Regions from separate parts of the Blautia sp. HCP3S3_H10_2 genome, predicted to be linked through region 3. Evidence: riboswitches for the same ligand, from Rfam matches in the RefSeq annotation. Region 3 holds a riboswitch; each other region holds the start of a gene.
What was found. Region 3 has a riboswitch for cobalamin ahead of ACTQWB_RS08550 (sirohydrochlorin cobaltochelatase). Riboswitches for the same ligand answer to the same signal wherever they lie in the genome.
Positions count from the first base shown of each region.

Region 1 (3,241 bases), on a different contig from region 3:
CGTCTTGTGTAGTCTGAATAATTGAAAATATGGGCCCTTCCGGATTGATCCGGGAGGGCTTTTTGTAAAATACGATGTAAAGTTTCGGGACGTTAAAAAGGCTTTACACAGATTGTGATATACACCCTATGGAAATACCAAAGAAAAAGTCGTATAGTAATAAAAAGAAGATTTTCTAGGATGGTACAGGAAGGAGAAAACATGCTGAAAAAATATCTGATGAAAGAGGTTCCATACTTAAGAGTACTTGGCAGGACAAATGGAAGTCTGGAACCGGTCACTTTATTCTGGAATGCATCTGGAATTGAAATGAATGTGAGGGCAACAGAAATATGGGTCAAAGTATATTCTGATTACGAAATATTTGAGCCCTGGGTGGACATTATCGTGGATGGCGCCATAAGTCAGCGCCTTATGCTAAATAAAGGGGAGCAGCGGATCTGCCTTTTCCGCAATATGGAAGGTGATAAGGTTAGAAATGTAAAACTGCTTCGTGATACACCGGCATTTCCCACAGATGAAAAAACATTGCTTCAGGTATTAGAAATAGAAACGGATGGTGATTTTTATCCCCTTGAAGAACCAAGGTTAAAGATAGAAGTGATCGGAGACAGTATTACTTCTGGGGAAGGCGGCAGTGGTGCCGGGTCTGAGATGACCTGGAATTCATTTTGCTTTAATGCTGTGGATAATTATGCTTATATGGTGGCAAAAGAACTTGGCGCTGTGTATAACTGCATAAGCCAGAGCGGCTGGGGTATTTTCTGTTCCTGGGAAGGCAATGAACAGCAGGCGATTCCCTTATATTATGATCAAGTGTGCGGCCTTCTAAACGGAACACAAAATGAGCATCTGGGAGCCTTTGAAAAATGGGATTTTCAGAAATTCCAGCCAGATGTAATTATTGTAAATCTGGGAACCAATGATGGTATGGGCGCGAAGAATCTGGAAAAAGTGGAACGTGCAGCAGAGGAGTTTTTGAAAAAAATAAGAGCCTGTAACCCCAAAAGCTATATTATATGGTGCTACGGAATGCTTGGAGATGTAATCTTGCCTGTATTGGAAGAAGCAGTCCGGAACTATAAAGAAAAATCAAAGGATGAGAAAGTGGAATTTGTAAAACTTCCGGATACTTTTGCTGGTGAATTCGGATCGAGACAGCATCCGGGACATAAATCACATGAAAAGACCGCAAATGTGCTGATCTCTAAAATAAGAGAAATTACAGAAATACAAAAGTGAATTTCAATTTGTAAGACTAAATTTTGCTTAGAGGGTGGAATTTAAATTTGTGATTGAATCGTGATAAAAAAATAACAAAAATTTCCTGTGAAGGGTTGACAGAAGCAGTGACCGGTGGTACTATGATGTCAGTATAATTCCATATTGAACATATTAAGTGCTGACAGCTATGAGCTGGCAGAAAGAGGGAATCAGGTGAGAAACCTGAGTGATCCGGTCACTGTAACAGAGGAGCGAGTCTCAGAGTCCATTGTGCAGCTGCATGAGAAGGGGAGATGAAGCGATGATCCTGGAGCCAGGAAACCTGCTTGGTATGGCGAGGTTAAACTTCCGATGAAAGTGTAACAACCAGTTTTAGGGAATCCGCAGCCCTGAGATGTTGTCCGCTTTTATGAGTGGACATTTTTTATGGAATATCGCCTGTTCAGAAGAATTATACAGATTAAATGGCAGGCGATACTACTTCGGATGAAACCGTTCCCTCCGCGTATATATGAACGGATCATATTCTACCCCGGAGTAGCATCGCTCCCTCTTAGAAGTGATGATTTGAAATATTATGAGAATGTGAGACCGCGTAAGCGGTTATTTTTTTACCTTTTTATAAGCTTGGGTTCCGGCAAAATGTTGGAACCCGATAGAAGGAGAAGAAAATTATGGAAAAAAAATATTGGGAAGATAAAGAGTATTCTTATTTCAGTCATAAGAAATGTGAGTTTTTCCCCTGCCATAAAGGGGCGGATTCGGAAGATTTTAACTGCCTTTTCTGTTATTGCCCGCTTTATGCATTGGGAGATAAGTGCGGTGGAAATTTCCGCTACAATGAAAAAGGTTTTAAAGACTGCACCAATTGCCAGCTCCCTCACAAACGGAAAAATTATGGCTATGTGACCGGCAAATATCAGGAGCTGGCAGACCTTATGAAAAAAGTAAGAGAAGAGTAGTGCACCAGAGTGTGCATCTTGCAGAAAGCCTTTTTTAACACACTCTAGAGCCTGTTTGAAAAATCATTCCTGCAATCTGCACGCCCCACTTTGCGGTATATTTTGCCCTCTTTCAGTCAGCGTAGCCCGCTACGCTTCCCTCAATCAGACAAAATCTCCCACAAATTGTGACGCACATCTTGCAGAAAGCCTTTTTCAAACATACTCTAGCGTATGCTTAACATCATTTTCAATTTCGGAATCTGATTATTGAGAATCAGGCTTTCCGGAAACATTGCTTCGTGAACAAAATCAGCTGCATAAGTAAAATCACCGATGTGTCCCACGCCGTGACTGTCACTGGATAACACGATAGGAACCAGGTATTTGCGACAGTATTTCAGAATTTGTGCGCAGTTAGCACGGGTATCACCCCGGTATCCATATGGCGCAAGGGAGGCTTCGTTGATTTCCAGGATAACTCCATTGTCACTGGTAGCTTTTATGATTGTTTCATAATCTAAGTCATACTGGGTATTGTCAATGTGTCCAAGAATTTTTACTACAGGATTTTTCATTACATTAAGAAAAGCTGTGGTATTTCCCTCACAGGTCAGGGGACGGAAATTCTGATAATGCATGCTGGCAATGGCATAGTCTAATTTATCAAGCAGTTCCTGGTTTAGATCTACCGTTCCATTAATATCAAGAATGTTCAGTTCGATTCCATATAATAATTCCACTCCGAAGCGCTTCTTCGGGGAATAAGTCAGGCTGCGGAAATAAGATGAGGTACCGGCTGCAAGAGTTGCCGGCCCATGATCGGTGATTCCCAGCAGCTTCAGATTCTTCCGGGCAGCGGCTTTTGCCATGTCACTGATGGTACAGACTGTACCGTGACCGCTGGCAATGGAATGAGTGTGTATATCGGAAAGATACATAAAATCATCTCCTGTTATAGCAGGCAATGTACATGCCTGGAGTAGTAGCGTTTATCTCTGCATATGCGCAGAGATATTATTGATTTTAGTATGACAGAGCAGCAAATGACTGTCAACTGTAAATTTATAAAAACG
Region 1 covers NZ_JBQKCL010000012.1:21,109-24,349, forward strand. Annotated here, with positions in the region: gene ACTQWB_RS13230 (C40 family peptidase) at 1-12, shown strand, start outside; gene ACTQWB_RS13235 (GDSL-type esterase/lipase family protein) at 202-1,242, shown strand; cobalamin riboswitch at 1,381-1,568, shown strand; gene ACTQWB_RS13240 (cysteine-rich small domain-containing protein) at 1,899-2,186, shown strand; partial or broken gene ACTQWB_RS13245 (DUF6783 domain-containing protein) at 2,221-2,364, opposite strand; partial or broken gene ACTQWB_RS13250 (DUF6783 domain-containing protein) at 2,302-2,439, shown strand; gene ACTQWB_RS13255 (phosphatase) at 2,393-3,106, opposite strand.
Region 1: another riboswitch for cobalamin. It lies ahead of ACTQWB_RS13240 (cysteine-rich small domain-containing protein); the one in region 3 lies ahead of ACTQWB_RS08550 (sirohydrochlorin cobaltochelatase).

Region 2 (3,241 bases), on a different contig from region 3:
AGGAAGAGGTCACTCTTATGCCGGAAGCCAGAAACAAGGACGAACTGGATACTGTTCTGGATGAGGCCGGGATCTTAAATGGCTCCACCACCGTACAGACTTCCTGTGAACTCACAGACACAGATTTAGTGATCACCAAAGGCAAAACCGGAATCGGGCCAGATATGGATGCTTTAAAGGAGGAAATCCTGAGGGCGATTTCCATTGAGGATTATGAGGCAGTTATTGAGTGCCCAACGAAGGAAACTCCGCCAGACGAACTGGATATGGAAGCTTATTATGAAGAGGTACATACAGAGGCACAGGATGCTTCTTTAGGGGAAAATAATGAGATCATTCCAGCTGTTACGGGCATTTCCTTCAATGTAAAATCTGCTGAAAAGAAACTGAAAAAAGCAAAAGAAGGAGAAACTGTCACAATTCCGCTGGAAATCACTTTACCAGATGTGTCCACAGAAGAAATTGAAGCCCTTCCTTACCTGAACCTGCTTGGTACTTATACCACATACGGCGGAGGAACAGATAACCGTGTAGCCAACCTGAAACTGGCTGTGGAAGCATGTGACGGGGTAGAGCTTCAGCCCGGACAGATTTTTTCCTATAACGATACCCTTGGACCACGAACAGAGGAAAGAGGATACCGGGAAGCCACTGTGATCGTTGGCGGTGAGCATGCCCAGGATATCGGAGGCGGAATCTGCCAGATTTCTACCACTTTATATATGGCATGTCTCCAGTCAGATCTGGCTATTGTGGAGCGCCATAATCACGCGGCGCGGATCGATTATGTGGAGGATGGACTGGATGCAGCAGTAGTATGGGGCGGACAGGATTTCCGTTTCCAGAATAACAGTGCATATCCGGTTAAGATCACCGCTTCCTACGATGAGAAAGAAGAAGCAGTGACAGTATCCATCTACGGTACGAAAACAGATAACAACCGGGTGGAGATCACTACCGAACATTCAGATGCCAATATTTGCCGGACCTATCGCAGCGTCTATGATGAGGAAGGTACCCTTCTTCGCAAGGAAGAAGTTGGCTACAGCCAATATAAACAATAATTTGCCAGGTCAATCTATTGATTTCGACAAAGCAGTCTGCTATAATGAAATGAATTGAATAAATCCGTTTTCAGTGCCTTTGCAGGAATAGACTGCAGGCTAAGAGGGAATCAGGTGAAAGTCCTGAGCGATCCGGTCACTGTAAACAGGGAATGGAATCTGTTCGTGCCATTTGTATTTTACTGAGAAGGTTAGATTCCGTAATGATCTGTAAGCCAGGAAACCTGCTGAATCCGTTAATGAAAGCTTCCGAAGAAAGCACTTCATTCTCATGATATATCTGACTGCAGAATATTTAAATTTTAGTGCCTGCTTCTTTGTTTGGAGCAGGCATTTTTGTGTAATAAAATATTCCGTTGGAATTTTCTGATGTATACAGATGAGCTTCTTTACAAGAAACTGCCTGGATTTATTCAGAACCATATAAATGAACTATAAAGAATCGAGGGAGAAAAATGAAAAGAAATTCAAAACGCTTTCTGGCACTGTTTCTTTCTGTAGCAATGACGATCACTCCGGCTGTGCTCACACAGGCAGAGGGAGAGGATGTAAATGTGCTGATTACAACTACCCCTACACCAGCTGCAGAGGAAAAAGCTGCGGACATGGATGATCAGAAAACTGCTTCTGAAGATACTTCTAATACAGCCTCTTCAGAGGAAGCACCGGCTACGGAAGAGCCGGCAAAGGAAATCCCTTCCGAAACACCAGCTCCGGAGCAGACTCCTGCAGCAGAAGCGGATCAGGAACCAGAGCAGACACCGGAAGCAACTGTAACTCCGGTAGAAGAGAAAAAGGAAGAGGCAAAGGATACCAAAACTTCCGAAAAATCCGATTCCAAAGAAGAAACCGGAAAGACAGATGACACAACAAAAGCAGATGTAAAACCAGACGGATCGGACATCACAATTGATAAGCCAGATGATTCCGGCGCCCTTGGTATGTTTAAGATTGCAAGCTCTTCTGCAAGACACGAGGGAGACAAAACAATTGTTACTATCGTAACCGCTACAGACAAATACGATGCCATCTATCTCGGAAGCGTGGAAGATGCAAAAAGCGATCCAGAAAATGTATGTGTAGGAACTCCTACAGGAGAGGGCTATACCTTTGAATTTGCAGTTCCTTCCACAGAAGAAGACCAGAAATATCAGGTAGCCATCCGTAAAAAAGAGGGCGGCGTATGGTATCAGTATTCCAAAGGCGGAGAATTTACCATTACAATTCCAGGCAATAAGGCACCCACACCAACGGTTACACCAGTTCCAAGCGAGACCCCAGCTCCGGCACCAACCGCTACCCCAACCCCTGCTGTTAAACCAGCCGGTAACGTATGCGACAGCGGAATTTATAACGTAACTGTAAATTCCAGCGCAACCATGTTCCGTGTAGTAAACTGTGTGCTTACTTCCAAGAATGGCAAAATGACTGCTGTCCTTACTTTAAGCGGTACAGGATACGATTATCTCTTTCTTGGAACAAAGGAAGAAGCTGCCGCAGCAGATTCCTCGAAATGGGTTCCATATGTAGTAAATGCTGACGGTAAGTATACCTATGAGATTCCGGTAGAGTCTCTTGATGATGGAATTGCAGTCGCTGCTTTTTCCCATAAAAATCAGATCTGGTATGACAGGATCCTTACCTTCCAGTCAGAAACCCTGAACAAAATCGGTGATGTGCAGGATGACCCGGAAACACCAGATGATAACACGGATACTCCGGCTACAGTTACCCCAACACCTACAGCAGCCCCAACCCCAAGCAGTACCCCAACCCCAACACCGTCTCCGAAACCAGATAAAAAACCGGAAAAAGAGTCTAAATATGAATCTGACTTAAGCGGCGGAACAGCAGCGGTAAATAGTTCCACTACTCTGGCAGACGGAACCTATACTCCGGACAGCTTCTCCTGGTCTGGCGGAACTGGAAAAGTAAGCATTTCCTGCAGCAAGATCACCGTAACCGGCGGACAGGCTTATGCGACGATCGTATTCAGCAGTGAATACTATGGATATGTAAAAGCAAACGGAAATAAATACTACGGAGCATGCGGCGGCGGAACATCCACCTTCACCATTCCGGTGGCATTAAACCAGAATAATACCATTATCGGTATGACCACCAGAATGTCCCAGGCTCATGAGATTACATATACCATTTACATTGCCTTAAAGGGT
Region 2 covers NZ_JBQKCL010000004.1:35,616-38,856, forward strand. Annotated here, with positions in the region: gene ACTQWB_RS05030 (VanW family protein) at 1-1,064, shown strand, start outside; cobalamin riboswitch at 1,119-1,310, shown strand; gene ACTQWB_RS05035 (hypothetical protein) at 1,520-3,241, shown strand, end outside.
Region 2: another riboswitch for cobalamin. It lies ahead of ACTQWB_RS05035 (hypothetical protein); the one in region 3 lies ahead of ACTQWB_RS08550 (sirohydrochlorin cobaltochelatase).

Region 3 (3,241 bases):
AGAGACGACTCTGGATGCAGGTAGCAAAGTAGTCCTTGTTGCCAGCGTAGAGCCTGCAAATGCAACTTATCGGGATGTTACCTGGACAAGCAGCGATGAAAAGGTGCTGACAGTAGCAGAAGATGGTACCGTAACAGCTGTAGCAGAAGGAAAGGCAACGATCACAGCTGTAACTGGTGAATTTAAGGCAGAGTGCCAGATCGCAGTCCACACCTATGAAACACTTCCAGCAAAAGCAGCAACCTGCACCAGAACCGGACTTACCGAAGGTATCAAGTGCTCCGTTTGCGGAGAAATCATAAAAGCCCAGGAAGTGATTCCGGCACTTGGTCATAAGGAAGAAATTCTTCCGGCAATCGCAGCAACCTGTACCAAGGATGGCTGGAGTGAAGGCAAGAAGTGCTCTGTATGCGGTACAATTCTGAAAGCACGTAAATTAGTGAAAGCAACTGGCCACAAAGAGGTTGTGATTCCGGCAGTTCCGGCTACCCAGGGACATACCGGTCTGACAGAGGGAAAGAAATGCTCCGTATGCGGAGAAATCCTGGTAGCCCAGAAGACAATTCCGGCACTTCCGATTCTGGTTACCAAGGTAACCTTAAGTGCTAAGACTTCCACGAAGATAGCAGCAGGCAAGAAAGTACAGCTTCAGGTAAAAACAGCTCCTGCTAATGCAGCAAACAAGGCAGTTACCTGGAAATCCAGCAATACCAAGGTTGCAACTGTAAATGCAAATGGTGTTGTAACCATGAAGAAGAAAGCTGGCGGAAAGAGCGTTGTTATCACAGCAACCGCAAAAGACGGCAGCAAGGTATATGGATCCATTAAGCTGACCTGCACCAAAGGTTATGTTAAGAAGCTTGCGATTTCCGGAAATAAGACCGTAAAAGCTGGTAAGAGCCTGAAACTGAAAGCAAAGGTGACTGCAACCAAGAATGCAAATAAAAAGGTTGCATGGAGCTCCAGCAATACCAAGCTTGCAACGGTATCTTCCAATGGTGTTGTAAAAACATTCAAAGGAAAGAAAGGTACAGTGAAGATTACTGTCAGATCTCTTGACGGAACAAACAAGAAAGCAACAATCACAATTAAAATTAAAAAATAATAAGGGACGATGGATGATTAAGAAGTCCTGAGTGAGAAAAATGGTCTGTAACCTGTTGATGGGTTGCAGATCATTTTTTTAGACTATGTTAGATGAAAAAAGTGCCACATTTTGGCGTATAAAAGTTGTATATTTGCCAGTTACTTATTTAAAAGATAAAATGTAGAAATTTGACCCTAATTCATAAAAAATACATAATTTATTCAAAAAAAATACATAAAAATATGGTATCTATTAACTATCCGAGTCGAATATGTATAATGGTTATAGCGCGAAGGTTGCATCATGGACATGATGCGCAAAAGAGAATCTGGTGTGAATCCGGAACGATGCCGTCACTGTGTAAGGGAGCTGCTTCAGAGCCCACCAAAAAGGGAAGGGGGAGCAGTGTTGATCGAAGTCAGGAGAACTGCCTTGGCGTGGAATCTTAGGTCTGCGGTACACAGAACCTGTATTCTCATAGCAATACATAGAAGTCCTGTTTTCAGGAGATGTGTTTATGAGGAAGGTGCAGCTGCAGAAATGTGGCTGCTTTTTATGTTTATACATAAAAGGCCCTGTAGGGCGGGATCCTTATGCATGATTCAATCCGGAAATACAGGAAAAAAGAGGAAAAAGAAATGAAAAGAAAAACTTTATTAGCACTGCTTCTTGCAACTTCCATGGCTGCAAGCATGACTGTAGCAACAGGATCTGTTGCATTTGCAGAGACAGAAGAAGCAACTGAGGAGACAGCAGATGACGCTGAGGCTACTGACGATGCTGAGGCAGCAGATGATGCAGAAGCAACAGATGATACTGCTGATGCAGACAAGGAAGCAGCAGATAAAGTTGCAGCTCTTATTGATGCCATCTATGTTCAGGAAAGAAATGACGACACAGATGCACAGTGCAAAGAAGCAAAAGAAGCATGGGATGCTCTTACAGATGCACAGAAAGAGCTGGTAGAAGGCGAAGAAGCAAGCCCAGAGTATTTCGGACGTGACACAGGTGATGCTTCCAAAGATGATCCTCGTAACCAGGATGAGATCGGTGAGAATGAGCTTCTTGTAGTAAGCTTTGGTACTTCCTTCAATGACAGCCGTGCAGAGGACATCAAAGGAATCGAGGATAAACTTGCAGATGCATTCCCGGATTGGTCTGTAAGAAGAGCATTTACCGCTCAGATCATCATCAACCATGTACAGGCAAGAGATGATGAGGCAATTGATAACATGCAGCAGGCACTTGACCGTGCAGTAGCAAACGGTGTTAAGAATCTGGTTGTTCAGCCTACACACCTTATGCATGGCGCTGAGTACGATGAGATGGTAGAAGCTATTGATGAGTATAAAGATAAATTTGAGTCTGTAGCAATCGCTGAGCCAATGCTTGGTGAGGTTGGAGATGACGCTACTGTTATCAACGATGACAAGGCTGCTGTTGCACAGGCAATCACAGATGAAGCTGTAAAAGAAGCTGGATATGACAGCATGGAAGCAGCTGCAGAAGATGGAACAGCATTTGTATTCATGGGACATGGAACTTCTCATGTAGCAAATGTTACTTATGACCAGATGCAGACACAGATGAATGAGCTTGGTTTCACAAACGCATTTATCGGTACTGTAGAAGGTGAGCCAGAGGATACTGCTTGTGAGGAAGTTATCAATAAAGTAAAAGATGCCGGATTCAAGAAAGTTGTTCTTCGTCCGTTGATGGTTGTTGCTGGTGACCATGCAAACAACGATATGGCTGGTGATGATGACGATTCCTGGAAGAGCATGTTCGAGGCTTCTGGAGATTTCGACAGTGTTGACTGCCAGATCGCAGGTCTTGGAAGAATCGCTGCAGTTGAGGATCTGTATGTAGCACATACACAGGCTGCTATTGATTCAATTGCGAAATAATCAGGATAATTGATGCTTTAGAAAAATAAGAACTTGGACAGCTGCTGTTGGAGCATGTGAATTGTGAAGCGTGTTTCCGAAGCAGCTGTTTGAGCAATATCATTTGTAACTGTTCAGAGCCAGAAATATATGGGACGGGTATATGTCACTGATGGAATCGAAATTTTTCGGTTGGCTCTAAAGAGTTTCAAAATGAAAAATAAAAAAGGAGTGTTATTATGAAACGTTCATTAGTTGTTTTATTAAC
Region 3 covers NZ_JBQKCL010000006.1:144,869-148,109, reverse strand. Annotated here, with positions in the region: gene ACTQWB_RS08555 (Ig-like domain-containing protein) at 1-1,105, shown strand, start outside; cobalamin riboswitch at 1,364-1,536, shown strand; gene ACTQWB_RS08550 (sirohydrochlorin cobaltochelatase) at 1,726-2,994, shown strand; gene ACTQWB_RS08545 (hypothetical protein) at 3,213-3,241, shown strand, end outside.

Region 4 (3,241 bases), on a different contig from region 3:
GCAAGGAGCACCTATGATGGATACCAGTACTCCGATGGGCATTTCTGAATTTTTCAGGATGACACGGCATGCTACATCACACCAGATCAGAAAGGAACCTCCAAGAAGTGCGCTAAGTGGAATCAGATGGCTGTGATCCGTTCCAAAAAGGATTCTCACCACATGTGGAATCACCAGTCCCACAAAACCGATCACACCGGCACAGTATACAGCAAATCCTACCATCACAGAAGACAGGACCAGATATGCAGTCCGAAATCTGTGCAGATCAGTTCCCAAGGTAATGGAGACTTCATCTCCAAGCAGCATCAGGTTCAGGTTTCTGTATTGCGTCCAGAAAAGCACTACACATATTAAGGTAACAGGAAGCATAACAGTTACTCTTGACCAGTTTGCACCTGCAAGGCTTCCCATTGTCCACTTCATAACTTCTGTAGCACCATTTTTATCATTTGTTATGTAGAGTACAAAGTTGGAAAAAGCAGAACATACCGCACTGATAGCCATTCCGGCAAGGATCAGCTTGGCAGATGTAGCTTTTCCACCCATATTGGCAATTGCTATAACAGCAAAGGAGGTGAGCATAGCTCCTATAAACGCACAGATTCCTACGGAATTTCCCCCAAGGAAACTACCAATTCCCAGCATGATCGCCAGAGTGGCTCCCAAAGAAGCACCGGAAGAAATACCAAGCACATAAGGATCTGCCAACGGATTCTGCACAATTGCCTGCATGACCACACCGCACACGGAAAGTGCCATTCCTACTGCAAGTGCCAGGAGAACTCTCGGAAGACGAATCAGCCATACAACATCATGAATGGCCCCCTCAGAATAGGAGGCCATACTTTTGATGTGGAATATTTTGTACAGGATCACACTGTATACATCCTTCAATGAAAGATCTGCATTTCCAAATGTAACAGCTGCCAGTATGGAAAAAATCAGAAATGCTATAAGTCCAATAAGGGCTGTGGCATATATCGAAGAACGAAAAATTTTATCTTTTTTCACTGTTTTTTCCTCAATCAATATCCGTTACCAGACAAAGTTTAGTCAATTGTAACGTCAGGATATAATCCCTTTGCAAATGTCTCTACTCCGTCCTGGGTACGTGTTGCACTTGCATACATTTCGCTGAGCATGATCGGGTATACACGGCCGTTCTTTACAGCGTCAAGGCTCTGAAGTGCCTCGTCATCCTGGATAACTGCCATCTGGCTTTCCAGAACGCTCTGTGGGTCATCACCAGCGTATGGCATGTATACAACAAAGATTACATCCGGGTTTGCAGCAATGATATCCTCTTTTCCAACAGCAGAGGCATCCGGATTTGCAAGAGTGGCGCCTAACTTGGTTACCATATCTCCGCCAAGGCTGATTGCGCCATAGTTTGTGATATCCTCACCCAGTGGCTCCAGAACCATTACGGTAGGCTTCTCTTCTACGTCTTTTGTAGCCTCAAGTGTATTGTCGATAACTGCTTTAATGTCATCTATGATTGCTTCCGCTTTATCCTGCACGTCGAAGATTTTACCAAGGTTCAGGATATCTGTATATTCGTTTTCCAGGGTTCTCTCACCGCCTGGACGGGTATTGGAGTTATAGTAGGTGTTGCAGCCTTTGTCGATCCAGTTGGTTACATTTCCAAGGTTCTTATCAGAAAACAGAGAACTCCAGGAAAGGATCATATCTGGCTCCAGCATAGTAACAGTTTCAAGAGATGGGGTAAATTCATCAAGATAATTTGTTTTAGAAAATGCTTCTTTGAGAGCATCCGGAACTTCATTATCAAGACCAGCTGTTGCTACAAGACGGTCCTCAAGACCAAGTGCAAGCATTGTCTCGATGCTACCCTGGTATACAGCGATAACCTTTTCCGGTGCTTTTTCATAGGTGGTTTCGATTTCGTTTCCATCGTAATCATAGGTTGTGATGGTCAAAGGATACTCTGTTCTGGTCTCTCCTTCAGAAGCTGCATCTGCGTTCTCCTCAGAAGCATCTGTGGTTTCCTCTGCAGGCTGATTGTCCTCCTTGATGGTCTCGGAGTCAGCACGCTCTGCTGCATAAACTGCAGGTGATACGGACATAGTCATAGCAGCTGCCATCATCATAGCCATGATTCTTGTGGTTAAAACTTTGTTTTTCATTTCTTTTCCTCTCTTTTCGTTTGTTTTCTGTAACCGAAAAGATGGGGCTTCAAAAAGCGTCACTGCTGGCAGTGACTTAAAAGGCACTTTTTACGGAAGCTCCTTCTCTTACCCTTGTCAAGCAGGTTTCCTGGCTCACAGGTCCCAGAGCCTTTTTCAAATAAACTCTAGCAGCATGGCTTTCCTTCTCACGCATATGCGCAATGGTTTCTTTAAGCCTGCCTTCCTGTATACAGTGGCCGCAACCGTTCAGGTCTTACACCTGATTCCCTCTCACAGCAGAATTGCTGTTCACTTAACTGGTATTCAATTACTTCAACAGTCTAGCATATCTCTTCTTTAAAAACAACAAAATAATTCGCTGATTAAATAAATTGTCAACTATTTATCAATTCTCATTTATTTCCGTGAGCAACGAACCAATCGTGTTTCTTATCATTTTGCTTTTTTTACATGCTCTACAAACAAATTTCGAATACTCTTGTATTCGCCAAGACCTTTCAAAACAGTTTCTACCTGATAGCCTTTTGCCCCAATGATATTTTTCCAGGAATCTTCTTCCTCTCCTGCCATGTCGTTCTTGGCATGGTCACCGGCAACGATCATAAATGGCGCGATCATTACTTTCTTTGGAGCAGATTTTTCCAACTTTTTCAAAACCTGTTCCATTCCCGGGTAAGCCTCCACGGTACCAACGATCACATTTTCATAACCCATGTCCTTGAATCTGTAATCTAAGGCTGCATAAACGGTATTTGCATAATGTTCCGTTCCATGCCCCATAAGTACCAGTGCTGTTTCCTCATCCTTTACCAGAAGTGCGTCTGTGATTGCTTTTACCACATATTCATTGTCCTCTTCTGTGGTAAGCAGCGGATCTCCGAATTTCACAGACTGGAAACGATCGGCATATGCCAGAACATCCGCTTTCATCAGATCATTCTCTACGCCATTCATGACATGGGTGGGCTGAACGATCACATCTGTGATTCCATCCTGTGCCATGTGATCCATAGCTTCTTTCACATTGTCATAATGAATGTGATCCCTTTTCTCAATTTTGGCCAGGATCATCTTGCTGGTCCAGGCAC
Region 4 covers NZ_JBQKCL010000002.1:289,974-293,214, forward strand. Annotated here, with positions in the region: gene ACTQWB_RS03220 (FecCD family ABC transporter permease) at 1-1,014, opposite strand, end outside; gene ACTQWB_RS03225 (ABC transporter substrate-binding protein) at 1,053-2,150, opposite strand; cobalamin riboswitch at 2,254-2,464, opposite strand; gene ACTQWB_RS03230 (sirohydrochlorin cobaltochelatase) at 2,586-3,241, opposite strand, start outside.
Region 4: another riboswitch for cobalamin. It lies ahead of ACTQWB_RS03225 (ABC transporter substrate-binding protein); the one in region 3 lies ahead of ACTQWB_RS08550 (sirohydrochlorin cobaltochelatase).